DNA from 2 places in the Sporomusa rhizae genome. Region 1 is predicted to be linked to the other one. Evidence: riboswitches for the same ligand, from Rfam matches in the RefSeq annotation. Region 1 holds a riboswitch; the other holds the start of a gene.

Evidence for each region. A riboswitch is a leader RNA that binds a small molecule or an ion and turns the genes downstream of it on or off. The one in region 1 is predicted to bind thiamine pyrophosphate.
Region 2: another riboswitch for thiamine pyrophosphate. It lies ahead of thiC (phosphomethylpyrimidine synthase ThiC); the one in region 1 lies ahead of thiS (sulfur carrier protein ThiS).

What each region holds. Positions count from the first base shown of each region.
Region 1 is NZ_CP156925.1:2,898,506-2,905,870, reverse strand. Features, by position in the region: gene dnaG (DNA primase) at 1-205, shown strand, start outside; gene rpoD (RNA polymerase sigma factor RpoD) at 262-1,371, shown strand; tRNA gene SRRS_RS13685 (tRNA-Asn) at 1,435-1,510, shown strand; tRNA gene SRRS_RS13680 (tRNA-Ile) at 1,561-1,635, shown strand; tRNA gene SRRS_RS13675 (tRNA-Glu) at 1,714-1,788, shown strand; tRNA gene SRRS_RS13670 (tRNA-Val) at 1,862-1,937, shown strand; gene SRRS_RS13665 (tRNA (adenine(22)-N(1))-methyltransferase TrmK) at 2,136-2,825, shown strand; gene SRRS_RS13660 (Nif3-like dinuclear metal center hexameric protein) at 2,816-3,934, shown strand; TPP riboswitch at 4,011-4,120, shown strand; gene thiS (sulfur carrier protein ThiS) at 4,179-4,379, shown strand; gene SRRS_RS13650 (thiazole synthase) at 4,383-5,168, shown strand; gene thiH (2-iminoacetate synthase ThiH) at 5,221-6,321, shown strand; gene thiF (sulfur carrier protein ThiS adenylyltransferase ThiF) at 6,327-6,932, shown strand; gene thiE (thiamine phosphate synthase) at 6,948-7,365, shown strand, end outside.
Region 2 is NZ_CP156925.1:1,901,356-1,908,720, forward strand. Features, by position in the region: gene SRRS_RS08500 (hypothetical protein) at 1-63, shown strand, start outside; gene SRRS_RS08505 (NAD-dependent epimerase/dehydratase family protein) at 105-737, opposite strand; gene SRRS_RS08510 (carbonic anhydrase) at 832-1,437, opposite strand; gene SRRS_RS08515 (hypothetical protein) at 1,621-2,148, opposite strand; gene thiC (phosphomethylpyrimidine synthase ThiC) at 2,158-3,462, opposite strand; TPP riboswitch at 3,517-3,614, opposite strand; gene SRRS_RS08525 (hypothetical protein) at 3,624-3,800, opposite strand; gene SRRS_RS08530 (ATP-binding protein) at 3,934-5,832, shown strand; gene SRRS_RS08535 (response regulator) at 5,860-6,579, shown strand; gene SRRS_RS08540 (CDC48 family AAA ATPase) at 6,768-7,365, shown strand, end outside.

The DNA of each region.
Region 1 (7,365 bases):
TATGTTGATGGAAATACAATTACAGGATGTAGTTAAATCAGTAGACGATTGTATCAAAACAATTAGGCTGGCACATTTAACTACTTTGTATGAACAACATCGGTTGATGGCCGATGAATTAGAACGCATGGGGGATAGTAGCTTTCTGCAGGAACTGGCGGAAAGTCAGCGAATTAAACATGAAATTAGTAAATTGCATCATTAACAAGCAAGTAAGGATATACCAACTATCGTCAATTACCAGGGGAAGGGGGGAAAACTATGGCCGATAAAAAAAATGCACCGGTTGAACATGTGAATGAACTTCTACACAAGGGTAAAAAACGCGGTGTACTAACGTATTCTGAAATTATGGATACAATGCAGACTGAAGACATGAGTCCGGATGAAATTGATGATATGTATGAAATCTTTAATAACAAAGGTATTGAAATTGTAGATGAAGTTCCAGACGTTGAACTTATTGAAGGCCCAGATATGTCTGAAATTGAAGAAACGGCCGAAGAAGAAGTAGATATAGATCTCACCATTCCTGAGGGTATTAGCATTGATGATCCTGTCCGTATGTACCTCAAAGAAATTGGCCGGGTTCCGCTCTTGACAGCTGATGAAGAAATTAAACTGGCCAAACGTATGGAACAAGGGGATGAGGAAGCAAAGCGGCGACTTGCTGAAGCTAACTTGCGTTTGGTAGTTAGCATCGCGAAACGGTATGTTGGCAGAGGTATGCTATTCCTTGATTTAATTCAAGAAGGAAATTTAGGCTTGATTAAGGCTGTAGAAAAATTTGATTATAACAAGGGATATAAGTTTAGTACGTACGCTACTTGGTGGATTCGTCAGGCAATAACCAGGGCTATCGCTGACCAAGCCAGAACTATTCGTATTCCAGTTCACATGGTAGAAACCATAAATAAGCTAATCAGGGTATCACGCCAACTTCTGCAAGAATTAGGCCGTGAACCATCTCCGGAAGAAGTAGCTAAAGCTATGGATGTTAGCGTAGAAAGAGTACGGGAAATCATGAAGATTGCCCAAGAGCCAGTCTCCCTAGAAACGCCAATTGGTGAAGAGGAAGACTCGCATCTAGGTGATTTTATTGAAGATCAGGATGCCCCGGCTCCTGCTGAAGCAGCATCTTTCATGTTGCTTAAAGAACAGCTGGAAGAAGTATTAGAAACACTAACTCCACGTGAGGAGAAAGTATTGCGCCTTAGGTTTGGTCTAGACGATGGTCGCGCTCGTACACTGGAGGAAGTTGGACAATATTTTGGCGTCACCCGTGAGCGCATACGTCAGATTGAAGCTAAAGCTCTTAGGAAACTTCGTCATCCTAGCCGCAGCAAGAAATTGAAAGATTTTCTTGAATAAAAACTAAATAAAGCACTTGACGTAATAGAGACATTGTTTTATAATAATCAACGTTGGCGATATTCCTCGATAGCTCAGTTGGTAGAGCAATCGGCTGTTAACCGATCGGTCGTAGGTTCGAGTCCTACTCGAGGAGCCAGATAAGTTTATTAAACAGGCTTTCTTCGGAAAACCTGTTTTAGTTCTTTAGGGCCTATAGCTCAGCGGTAGAGCAGCCGGCTCATAACCGGCTGGTCCCTGGTTCGATCCCAGGTGGGCCCACCATTTCGTTGTTAGAAATTCGATATACGACATTCGATTATTAATGTTAAGTACGAAAGTCTAAAGTCGAACATCAATTATGGCCCGTTGGTCAAGCGGTTAAGACACCGCCCTTTCACGGCGGTATCAAGGGTTCGATTCCCTTACGGGTCACCATCTTTGATATTCGATGCTCGATTTTAGACATTCGATAAAACATTTCGAAAGTCAAAAATCGAACTTCGAATACGGGCGATTAGCTCAGCTGGGAGAGCGCCTGCCTTACAAGCAGGATGTCGGCAGTTCGATCCTGTCATCGCCCACCATAAAAACCTGCGAATATATTCGCAGGTTTTTTGCTGTCTTGAACCGTTAACTTTAGCTGAAAAGGCAACTTTTATATCGCACGCTGCATTAGTTATCGCGCAAGCCGTGTATACATATTTCGAGGTTTTAGACTATTAACAGGATTTTTTATCCATAGACCGAAATACTATCTAGGATGATAGGAGGAATTATAATATATGAGACTAGGAGAACGGTTACAGACAATTGCGGACATGGTTCCTGAAGCTTCCATTTTAGCTGATATAGGTACTGACCATGCATATTTACCAATATACCTTGTCGAGCAAAAAAGAGTTAGTCGGGCAATTGCCGGAGACATTCATCACGGTCCATTTCTTTCAGCCAAAAATGCTGTTGCTGACACTCAATTGGAACAATATATTGCCGTACGTCAAGGCAATGGTCTTGATGTTCTTAATCCCGGGGAAGCGGATGTTGTCGTAATCGCTGGAATGGGAGGAGCTAATATTATTGACATTCTAAGCTCCCGTCCGGAAATAACCGCAAAGCTAAAGCGTGTTATTCTACAACCTATGATTGCGGCGTCGCTCGTTAGAATTTGGCTGTATAAAAATAATTGGAAGATTGTCGCTGAAGAACTAGTAGAAGAAGAGGGTAAAATGTATCAAATTATCGCGGCGGAACCAGGAACTGACTGCCAGATCGAAGCTGTACTATACGAGATTGGTCCGCTGCTCTGGAAGAATAAACATCCTTTGCTAAAGCGTCATATTCAAGAGCTGCTCAGGCATTTGCGTGGCGTACTATCGGCAATGGCAGATAGCAAGGAAGCTGTTAACTCTGAAAAGTATAAAGCTTTTACTAAAAAACTAAACGATTTGGAGGATAAAATGTCATGCCTATAAAGTGCCGCGCCCTTATGGCTGAACTTGAAAAATTAGCGCCAAAGCATCTGGCTGAAGAGTGGGATAACGTCGGTTTGCTTGTAGGAAATCCTGAGCAACTGATACATAAGGCTATTGTTGCTTTAGATGTTGATGGGGACGTTGTTGATGAAGCATTGACAGTGGGTGCTGATATGATAGTTGCTCATCACCCCCTGATCTTTAAAGGCATTAAGAACATCAGAGCGGATTTGCCATTAGGCAGCTTATTAACAAAGTTGATTAAAAACGGCATTGCCGTATATGCCGCACATACTAATCTGGATAGTGCTCCCGGGGGAGTTAATGATATCCTGGCGCAAAAGTTAAAACTAACAGATATCAAAGCATTGACGTCAGTACATCAGGATAAACTTTGCAAATTAGTAGTATTTGTTCCTGTTTCTCATGTTGAAAAAGTAAGAATGACCATGTCGGAGGCTGGGGCTGGTCATACAGGTAATTACAGTCACTGTTCGTTTGCAACAGAGGGGATAGGATCATTTCTTCCGTTAGCGGGGACTAATCCGTACATTGGCAAAACAGGTTCCCTTGAATTCGTGCCGGAGTATCGATTAGAAACCATAGTGCCTATGCATTTAAAGACTCAAGTTATTAATGCCATGATAGCCGCACATCCTTATGAGGAAGTCGCTTATGATGAATATTTGCTGCTAAATTCAGGGGCAAGCTATGGTTTAGGTCGTATAGGAGGTCTTGCCGAACCCGTAAGTCTTGAGATGTTTATTGGTCAAGTAAAAGCGGCACTAAATATTACCGCGGTGAAAGCAGCCGGATCCGTTACCACCAAGATTACCAAAGTGGCAGTATGCGGCGGCAGCGGTGCAGATTTGATCAAAAACGCGGTTAACGCCGGTGCGGATGTACTGATAACTGGCGATGTAAAATATCATGAAGCCCAACAAGCTGTTGCTGAAGGCTTAGCGATTATCGATGCAGGTCATTTTGCTACCGAGCAACCTGTAGTAGAATGTGTCGCCTCCTACTTAGCAAATTTTATAAGTAAGAATGGCTATAGTATAGAAATTATTGCTAGTGCCTCAAATAGAGATATATTTACAGTTTATTAACAAATTTGCCCAAATAAAAGCTTATACCAATTTTGACGATTATTTCAGTATGCTATAAAATAGTAATAAATAAATATTGAGTGACCGAGGGAGCTCATGTTATGGGCTGAGAGTGGAACTAGTGAGTTCCTGACCTCCATACCTGATCGGGATAATACCTGCGGAGGAAGGTCGTGTATAATAATGCGCGTCATTACCATTCGGGGGACGTGTTTTTTATTTTTTTAAAAGGAGGAATTCCCCCATGCTATTAATTGTAAATGGTAAAAAAATCATCGGCGCAGAAGGTATTACTATAGCCGAACTGGTTGGTCAAGAGGGTTTTAATCCTGAAGTGGTTATCATCGAATACAACGGTAACATCGTCAGAAAAGAAGACTGGCAAACCGTTGTATTACAACAAGAAGACTGCCTTGAGGTAGTTAGTTTTGTAGGAGGAGGCTGACCTATGAAAAAAAATCCAGTGAATGACATTCTACAAATTGGTGAAACAAAATTAACTAGTCGGTTATTTTTGGGAACAGGGAAATTTGCATCTAATACACTTATCCCAGAAGTTGTAAATGCCGCTGGAGCACAGGTTATAACGGTGGCATTGCGGCGAGTAGACCTCGATCACAAAGAGGAAAACATTGTTACTTATATACCTAAGCACTGTACATTATTACCGAACACATCTGGCGCTAGAAATGCTGAAGAAGCTATTCGCATAGCTCGTTTGGCCCGAGCTGCCGGGTGTGGCAATTGGATCAAAATTGAAGTTATTTCCGATAACCGGTACTTACTGCCTGATAATATGGAAACAATTAAGGCAACTGAAATCCTTGCTAAGGAAGGCTTCGTTGTACTCCCTTATATGAGTCCTGATTTGATGGCAGCCAAACGTTTGGTAGAAGCTGGTGCCGCTGCTGTCATGCCACTTGGGGCACCTATTGGAACAAATCGTGGGTTAAAAATGAAAGAACTTATTAAGATACTAATCGAGGAAATATCATTACCCATTATTGTAGATGCGGGTATCGGCCGCCCTTCGGAAGCAGCCGAAGCCATGGAAATGGGTGCAGCAGCAGTTTTGGTAAATACAGCGGTAGCAACAGCCAGCGATCCCGAAGCAATGGCCGAAGCCTTTGGTTTAGCGGTTGCCGCCGGCCGTAAAGCTTTCTTGGCCGGACCTGGGGCTATTCAAGAATATGCAAACGCTTCGTCACCGTTAACCGGATTTTTAGATAAATAGAGCAGGTTAGTTAAGGATAAATAAATTTTCTTAGCGTGATTGGAGGGGAAAAATGAGCTTTTATCAAGAAATAGAAAAGTATCGGGACTGGAACTTTGCCGATACTTCTAATCAAATAACCGATGCTGATATTTCACGGATTATTGCAAAAGATAATTTAACAGTTTGGGACTATTTGACCTTACTGTCACCAATGGCTGAAAACCATTTAGAAGCAATGGCGCAGAAAGCGCATCGCCTTACTGTACAGCATTTTGGCCAAACGATATTGCTTTATACACCGCTTTACTTAGCAAATTATTGTGTGAATCAATGTGTCTACTGCGGTTTTCATGCGCATAATCAAATTGAGCGCAAAAAACTATCGCTTGAAGAAGTTAAAGCCGAAGCAAAAGCGATTGCCGCCACTGGCTTAAAACATCTTCTAATTCTTACCGGTGAATCACGATACCATTCTTCGGTGGAATATATTAGGCAATGCGTAGACATATTAAAAGAATATTTTACCTCTATCAGCATTGAAGTATATCCACTCAATACGGAAGAGTATAACGTGCTAATTGAAAATGGCGTGGACGGTATGACAATCTATCAGGAAACATACCATCAAAAAGTATATGCCGAGCTTCACCCCGCAGGTCCTAAACGTGACTACCATTATCGGCTTGATGCTCCTGAACGTGCATGTCAAGCCGGCATGCGCAGTGTCAATATTGGTGCGTTGCTTGGTCTTGATGATTGGCGCAGAGAAGCATTTTTTACAGGCATACACGCAGATTATTTACAACGTAAGTATCTTAATATTGAAATAAGCATATCACCACCGAGAATGAGACCCCATGTCGGTGGTTTTCCGCCCAAAGTTATTGTCAGTGATAAAAACCTTGTTCAATATGTGCTTGCATTTCGTCTGTTCATGCCGCGAGGCGGCATCACTTTATCTACGCGTGAAAGTGCCGTATTACGTAATAACATGGTTAAACTCGGAATAACCAAAATGTCTGCTGGTTCATGCACTGCTGTTGGCGGGCATTCAACACAGGCGTCTGTCAGCCAGTTTGAGATATCGGATGAACGAAATGTAGCCGATATTGCGGCAATGCTGTATTCACAAAATTATCAGCCTGTTTATAAAGACTGGCAAATGTGGTGATAGCTATGAATCAATTTGAGCAGGGAATTAACAGATACATAGCAGCTAGCATTTTGGATAAGTTCTCTCGTATTAAAATTGGTATTGCCGGAGCAGGGGGACTTGGCTCCAATTGCGCCCAAATGTTGGTACGTACAGGTTTTAAATTGTTTAAAATTATTGATTTTGATAAAGTTGAAGCCAGTAATTTAAATCGGCAATTCTTCTTCCTGCATCAAATCGGGATGCCTAAGGTTGAGGCACTTAAAAGTAACCTCACGCTTATTAATCCGGATGTACAGATTGAAGTAACACAACGAAAATATAGTACTCAGGATACCTTCTTTGAGGATTGCGATGTTATTGTTGAAGCATTCGACAGACCGGAATGCAAAAAGCTGATTGTAGAAAATTACCTAAATTCTCCTAAACTATTAATAGCCGCATCTGGTTTAGCCGGCTGGGGCAACAGTGACAATATTACTATCCATAGGATAAGAGATAACTTTTTCGTAGTTGGCGATCTAACATCAGCAGTCAGTGCAAAATGTCCCCCGCTTGCGCCCAGAGTACAAGTTGCTGCCGCTAAACAGGCGGATATCATAGTCAGTCATTTTTTAGATAATAGATAATGGAGGGCTAATAAAATGGCACCAAGAAAAGGTATGGCTAATTTTTTATCAACAGATATTTATGCCCTTACGGATGAGGAACATTCTCTTGGCAGAAATAATGTTGAAGTCGCAGAGTTGTTGATTGCAGGTGGTATTAAAGTAATTCAATACCGGGAAAAATATAAAAAAGCTGGAAAAATGTATGATGAATGCTTGAAAATTCGGGAACTCACCAAAAAAGCCGGCGTAACTTTTGTCATTAATGATCATATTGACTTAGCTTTGATGATTGGTGCAGACGGTGTCCATGTGGGACAAGAAGATCTGCCTCCAGTAAAGGTTAGAGAATTAATTGGCAATGACATGATCTTGGGGCTGTCCACCCACTCGCCGGAGCAAGCGAGAGCGGCGGTGGAGATAGGATGTATAGACTATATTGGTGTTGGACCCA
Region 2 (7,365 bases), 1.0 Mb from region 1:
TATGCGGTCTATTACCAGTGGATGAATATGGATGTCAATGAATTTTATGATTCGGGCTCATAAAGTAAAAAGACTTCGCAGATCTTTGAAGTCTTTTTGAAGGGTTATTTTTCTTTTATGACTGTGGTAATGCAGTTCGCCAATGCATTACTAAATGCAACACGGTTGTCGGCAGCGCCCAATAGCGAGTTGTAGCCAAGATCCTTAGCCGCTTTATCACAGCTAAGATCCCAGATTTCGTTAAGGAATGCGGGGCCGTTCCAGTCTTTGGTGTCAAGTAACTGCAGCGACGATGTTGAGTTTGCCAGTTTGATAATGGTTTGGCCGATTTCCTCCCAAGACAAAAAAAGACTGGCAATGTTGTAGATATTACCGGCAGCTTCCTGCCTGGTGGCTGCCAGCTCAATAGCCCTTCCTAAATCATTCATATTGACAAAGGCTCCGCCTGCTCCTTTCACCATTTGTAAAGCCTGCCCTGTTATCGCTAATTTTATTAATTCACGTAGGTGCTTTCCGCCGATAGTGTTACCAAAAGCCCACCAAAAACGAAATACAGTTACAGGCAAATTATGCTGATGACCTAAGGACAGACATAACTGCTCGGAACAATGTTTGGCAATAGCATATAACGGCTTGCGTGCACGTTCCGGCCGACAAACATATTCTTCATCGATCGGTTCGGTGGGGGGAATGCGATTCTCATAATCTGACCTCCTATTGCAAATTGTGTGTTTTATATAACTTTATCACCATAAGTCTAATTAGTGGACTATATTATATATTTTGTAAGTAAAAATAATTAAGATCAAAGCAGGTATTAACTACGGAACACTAAGAAAACATTTTAAAATCGTGATTATCGACAGTATCGAAAATTACATTTCCTGTAGGAAGATCCTTGATTGCACCAATAATGTGCAGACCTTTATTGGTAATGGCTTTTTGCAGTAGCGGACTGGATATTTTTAATCTCCACACGGTAAACTCAACATTGCTGCTAATCGCGTTAGTTAATAGCTCGCCGGCCTGTGTATTTGCTTTTTTCAGAGCAGGTTGGATAGCTTGTCTGATAGTTTCAATATGACCCTGGCATAAGCTTCCGTTTACAGCAGCCTTGACCGCACCGCAGTCTCCATGCCCTAAAACTACTACTAGCCGGATATCAAGATGTTCTACAGCATATTCAATACTTCCTAGCACTACATCATCGACCACCTGACCTGCGGTGCGTACCACAAACAAATCACCGAGCCCTTGGTCAAAAATTATTTCCGGGGGAATACGGGAGTCAGAGCAGCCTAGTATTACTGCAAAAGGGTCTTGCATGTTTATCAATTGGGATCTTCTTTGTACTCCTACGTTATTTTTTGCATAGCGCTCTGTGACATATCTTTTATTCCCTTGGATGAGTTTTTCTAGTGCATGATAGGCATCCATAAGTATCCTCTCCTTACCTAGTTATTGTTTTTTGATGAAGATAGTGAATTGCCGATCGCTTATATAAAAAATGACGTTGCAAGTATTTGTAAAAATAAAATCAAAATACTTGCAACGGCCAGTGTGAATTTTAGTATAGTTTATTTTACAAGGCTGATTGAAGTTGGTTTTTTTCTATATGTATCAAGGAGAAATCCGGCTGTCTGGTTCTTGGCAGGCAAATAAATAGCCTAAGTCCTTCAAAATTAGGAAGAGCAGCTCAGCATTGATAAATTCGACAGGCTTCTCATAGCTAAGGGTAAAAGAGTGACCGCGGTATGTGGCTAAGCTGACTTTGCCGGCTTCATCGGAATAGAATTGTTGATGTCGAAGCCGTGAGCGCATAGAAGCTAATAATTCGACTGTGCGCGTATACTCGGGAGGAAACTGCCAACTGCTCATGTGCTGCCGCAAAAGGTCAAGTGATTTATCGATGCATTCTAAAATGGCAGGAAAGAAGACAAAGGTTATATACCAAGGGAAATAATTACTATTCTTTGTTTGAGAAAATTGGCGCTCAAAATGGAAATACTGCCGGCATCCAATCATGATATCCAACATGTTTTTAATATATTTCAACCTGAAGTCGTCAGGGGTGTACTTTTCACATATAGTTGCCAACAAGGAACGGTAATCTTTAATCAAGTCATTAAATTGATAAAATGTAGTCATTGCAGCACCTTAGTCCGCAAGAACTAACTGTTCCCCGTTTAATATTTTTTTCATATTTTTCATGGGACACATCTTTCCGCACATAGTGCAGGTGTCTTCACATTCTGGGATAGATTCCTCCCTGTATTTACGGGCTTTTTCCGGATCGATTGCTAAGTCAATCATTCTTTTAAAATCAACATCGGCGCGGGCTGTGCTCATTTGATTATCCCAGTCGCGCGCTCCGGGGATGCCTTTGGCAATGTCTGCTGCATGGGCGGCAAGGCGTGAGGCGATGATTCCCTCTTTCATATCGTCAAGGTTAGGCAGACGCAAATGTTCAGCCGGTGTCACATAACATAGAAAGTCAGCACCGTTAGCGGCTGCAATCGCCCCGCCAATTGCACTTGTAATATGATCATAACCTGGGGCAATATCGGTTACTAATGGACCAAGAACATAAAAAGGAGCACCATGGCATAATTTTTTCTCTAAAAGTATATTGGCGGCAATCTCGTTAAGCGCTATATGTCCAGGCCCTTCTATTATGACCTGAACATTTTGCTGCCAGGCATGTCTGGTGAGCTCGCCCAATGTAATCAACTCTTCCATTTGGGCGGCGTCTGTTGAATCATGAATTGAACCCGGGCGGCAAGCATCACCCAAGCTTAAAGTAATATCATATTTTTCACAGATAGCAAGCAGCCGGTCATAATACTCATAAAACGGATTTTCCTGGTTGTTTAGCTCCATCCAGGCAAATAAGATCGAGCCGCCGCGGGAAACAATGTTGGTGAGACGTTTGTTTCTTTTAACCCGCGCAGCTGTTGCCCGGTTCATGCCGCAGTGAATTGTCATGAAATCCACACCGTCTTCGGCATGCCTCTCGATAACTGAAAAAAATTCGTCAACCGTGATATCTTTTAAATCTTTGTCAAGCATACCTACTACGTCATACATAGGGACAGTACCGATCATGACGGGGGATATATCGAGAAGTTTACGGCGGAATTCCCGAGTTTTGCCATAACAGCTAAGATCCATAATGGCATCTGTTTTTAGGGCGATGGCCTTTTTGGCCTTGTCTAACTCTAATTCGATGTTATAGCAGTCTTTGGAAACGCCTAGATTGACATTGACCTTGGTACGGAGTTTTTCGCCGACACCAATAGGCATAAGATTGGTGTGGTTGCGGTTCGCCGGAATAACAACCTTGCCACTTGCCACCAGGTCACGCAAATTTACAGGGCTAATGTTTTCCTTGCCGGCAACAATGCGCATTTCTTTGGTGATTATGCCTTTTTTGGCAGCATCCATTTGGGTAGTGAAACTCATATTTTCCCAGCCTCCTTTTTTATATTAGTCATAGAAGAGATGGGACCAGCTTTTGATATAAGAAAAAAGCTTCCCTACGGTGGTATTAACCACATCAGGTTTAGAGGGTTGGAGTTTACTCCTCTCAGCCGTGGGCACCCCTAGCTATGAACTAATTAATACTAGAGCTCAACTTTTTTTGCGTATTCAATAAAACTCTGAAGTAATGTTTTTAACTCTTTGATGATTTTTTGTCCTATTGATGGAGGGGAATGGCTGTCAGCAGAGTCAGCCTGGCCAGTGGCAGGCAATTTTTTATTAGCAGGAGAATGCTGTGTAGCAGGCTTGTTTTGCAACATTATAATCCTCCTATAAAAAAAATATATGGAAAAAATTGTATTTAAAATATATAATAAATAATGTCGAGTTATCAGTCAATCAAACAACAAAAAAAATTAATAAGTAAAGTAAAGTAAATGCAAGGTGATTTTTATGAACTCTCTCCCACTTGTACTTGAAAGTCTCAAACATGAAATTAATGTAGGCACTTTAAGCGAGCTGGAGGCCGAAGGAGAGCCTTTATCGTATATTAACCTTCCGCCTAAACGGCTTGCTCAGGATATTGCCAAATTAACTGCTGCTATTATTAACTCCTTAAAAGATGACACATTTGCACCGCTTAAAGTGCATGTTAGTTGGATAAGCAAAGTCAGACTTGAACAAGGGTTCAGATTACCGGAGATTATGGCCTTTCTTGAGCACTATGAAAAAGCTGTTAAGGATGCCATGTCACTATATTTAAAGAATGAGCTGCCTATTCTCAATATATTCCGGCGGGATTTTGATTCTTTACTTGATAGGGTAAGAGTCCATTTGACCGAATACTTTTTTATTCTTTATGAGGATACTGTTTTCAGGCAGTTTGAACAGCTCAGGACTATTAATGAGATAACTACCCGTATGACCTCTTCCATGAATATTAATGACGTATTAGATTTTATTGTATCAAGTGCAATGCGGTTGTTTAAGGCTGATTGCGGCAGCATTCTCTTAACAGGTCAGGCTAACGAATGGAAAACGCCTATTGCCACAGCATGGTATCAGCCTGATTCGCCGGTTTTTATCTCCGAAACGGTACTAGATACTGTAACCCAGAAAGTTATAGAAATAAAATCTGGCGAAGCGCTGTCGGAACGCCTGATTAATGTTCTGCAAAACGAGCAGCTTTGCAGCGTAAAAGCTATTAGATTGTGCTTTCAGGATTTTTTAATTGGCATATTGGCAATAGGATTTCGTTCTGCCTGCAAATCTACTCCGATTGAGCAAACATTGTTTGCGACTTTTGCCAACCATGCATCTATTGCTGTGTATAACGCTCAGCTGTATGGCGATGCTGACAGCAAATTAAAGCAACAAGTCCATGCAGTAACAGTGCTCTTAGAACAAAAACGCGCTATTATGCAATGTATGCGGGAAGGAGTTGTTGCGATAAATACTGATGGATACATCAATATAGTAAATAGTGAAGCCGAACGATTGCTAAATATACCCACCGATCTTATTGGCAAATACATTTTAGACGTTCTGCCTAATTCGAGGCTGCCTATTGTGGTTAAGACCAGACAGGCAGAGTATGACCAGGAACAAGAGGTTGGGGATAAGGTTATTATCACCAACAGGGTGCCGATTATAGTCGATGGTGAAGTCATAGGGGCTTTGGCTACTTTTCGCGATAAAGAAGATGTTAAAGTGTTGGCAGAAGAAATAATTGGACTACAAAGCCTGCTGGATTCGATGCGGGCCCAATCACATGAATTTGCCAACAAGCTGCATGCCATATCAGGGCTTATACAAATGAAACAATACGATAAAGTGGTAGAACTCATTACTCTAATGTATAAAAGTCAACAGGAGTTTGTTAGTTTCATCGTTAAACGAATTAAAGACCAGGCTACAGCTGGCTTAATTATCGGAAAAATCAGTCAATCAACTGAACAGGGAATTTCTTTGCGGCTGAATTCCCGCAGCAAGCTTGAATCTCTGCCGCCGGTATTTGGCAGTCTGGCCATGGTAACTGTGTTAGGTAACCTGATTAGCAATGCTATTGATGCAGTGCAGGGCCTGCCAAGTGAACGTAAAGTTATTAATGTTTATATTTATCAAGGAAAAAAGTATTTAACTATAAAAGTAAGCGATTTTGGGCCAGGCATTCCTGAAGTTTACAAAAACAAAATATATCAGCGAGGATTTTCTACTAAACGGGGAAGCCGCGGGGTTGGTTTATATCTTGTAAAGAAAGAAGTAGCTATAAGTGGCGGAAAAATAACTGTTCAGTCCCAAGAAAGCCAAGGGAGCATCTTTAGTGTAAAGATACCAATTCGGGGCATCTGAAGCCTTAAGTTAAAGGGAGGTAGAATCATGGCCATCGATGTTGTTATCCTGGAAGACGACCCAATGGTGCTAGAACTTCACCGGCAGTATATAACCCAGATGAAGGGATTTAGGTTAGTAGGTCAGGCGAGTGACGGGGAGACCGGCTTTGAGCTTATTGCCCAGATAAAACCACAGATAGTAATCTTGGACGTCTATATGCCTGGGCTGAACGGAATAGAGTTATTGCGGCGCATCAGGGCGACCGGGATTAATACCGACGTTATTTTAGTGACGGCCGCTCATAACTCAGAGACTATTCAACAGGGAATACAGTATGGTGCGGTTGATTACATCATAAAACCCTTTACATTCCAACGTTTTAAAAAAGCTTTAAAGAACTACCAGAAATATGTCTTTAAAATTAAGAATATTCAGCGAATGTCACAAAAAGATATTGACGTCTTAAAGGGAGATACATTTAGTGAAAATATTGCGAGTTGCCTTGAAGATTTGAAGGACAACATTCCTAAAGGCTTGGACAAGGCTACTCTGGATTCGGTGTTAGGGATAGTGGAAAGGCAGTCTGGCTATTTCAGCGTTGCCGATATTGCCAAACTTGTTGGTATATCAAGAGTTACAGTGCGTCGTTACTTAAACTATCTATGTGATAACGGTTGGCTGAAGGGAATTTTATCGTACGGGCCTGTAGGCAGGCCGCTTCACAAGTACATGAAAGATGATGCATTTTCCGGTAAGATTAGTTAAAAAAGCTAGTGTAGCAGTAAAAAGGCCGCTACACTAGCTTTTTTATCGGAATCCTGTATCGGTAAACAATGAATTTTAATTACAAAAATATCCTTATTTACCATATAGTAGTCAAAATATAAGCATGTCATTATAATAAAAATTGTAATAAGCTTCCACTGAGATCATCTAGAGGAGGATAATCAAACATGGCAATTACCCTATCCTTTAGAGTAGCAGATGCGATGCCGGAAGATGTCGGTCAGGGTTATGTCCGCATCGATAATGCCGAAATGGATAAGCTTGAAGTCATCATTGGTGATATTGTAGAGATTCAGGGCAGGAAGACGACAGTAGCAAAAGTAGTCCCCTGCTTCACCCAGTTTAGAGATAAAAACCTGGCGCAGCTGGAATCTATTATTCGGGAAAATGCCGGGGTGGGAATTGATGAGCGGGTCACTTTGAAAAAGGCAGTGCGCCAACCGGCTCAGAGTCTAGTTTTAAGTCCGCTTGATGTTACCGTAGATTTTAGTGATGCTCAGGATATTCAGCATCTGGAACGCATGCTGAGTGGATTGCCGGTGATTATCGGTGACAAAGTGAAAGTGCGTTTAGCTGGGGCACAAAATCAATTCTTTACAGTTCTTGGTACAGCCCCCCAAGGTCCGGTAATTATAAATTCCGGCACAAAGATTAAGGTTACACAGGCGGATGCATCTGAAGACAGGAAGTTCCGGGCGTCATACGAAGATGTAGGCGGTTTGGATAAAGAACTGCAGCGCGTGCGAGAGATGATAGAACTGCCGC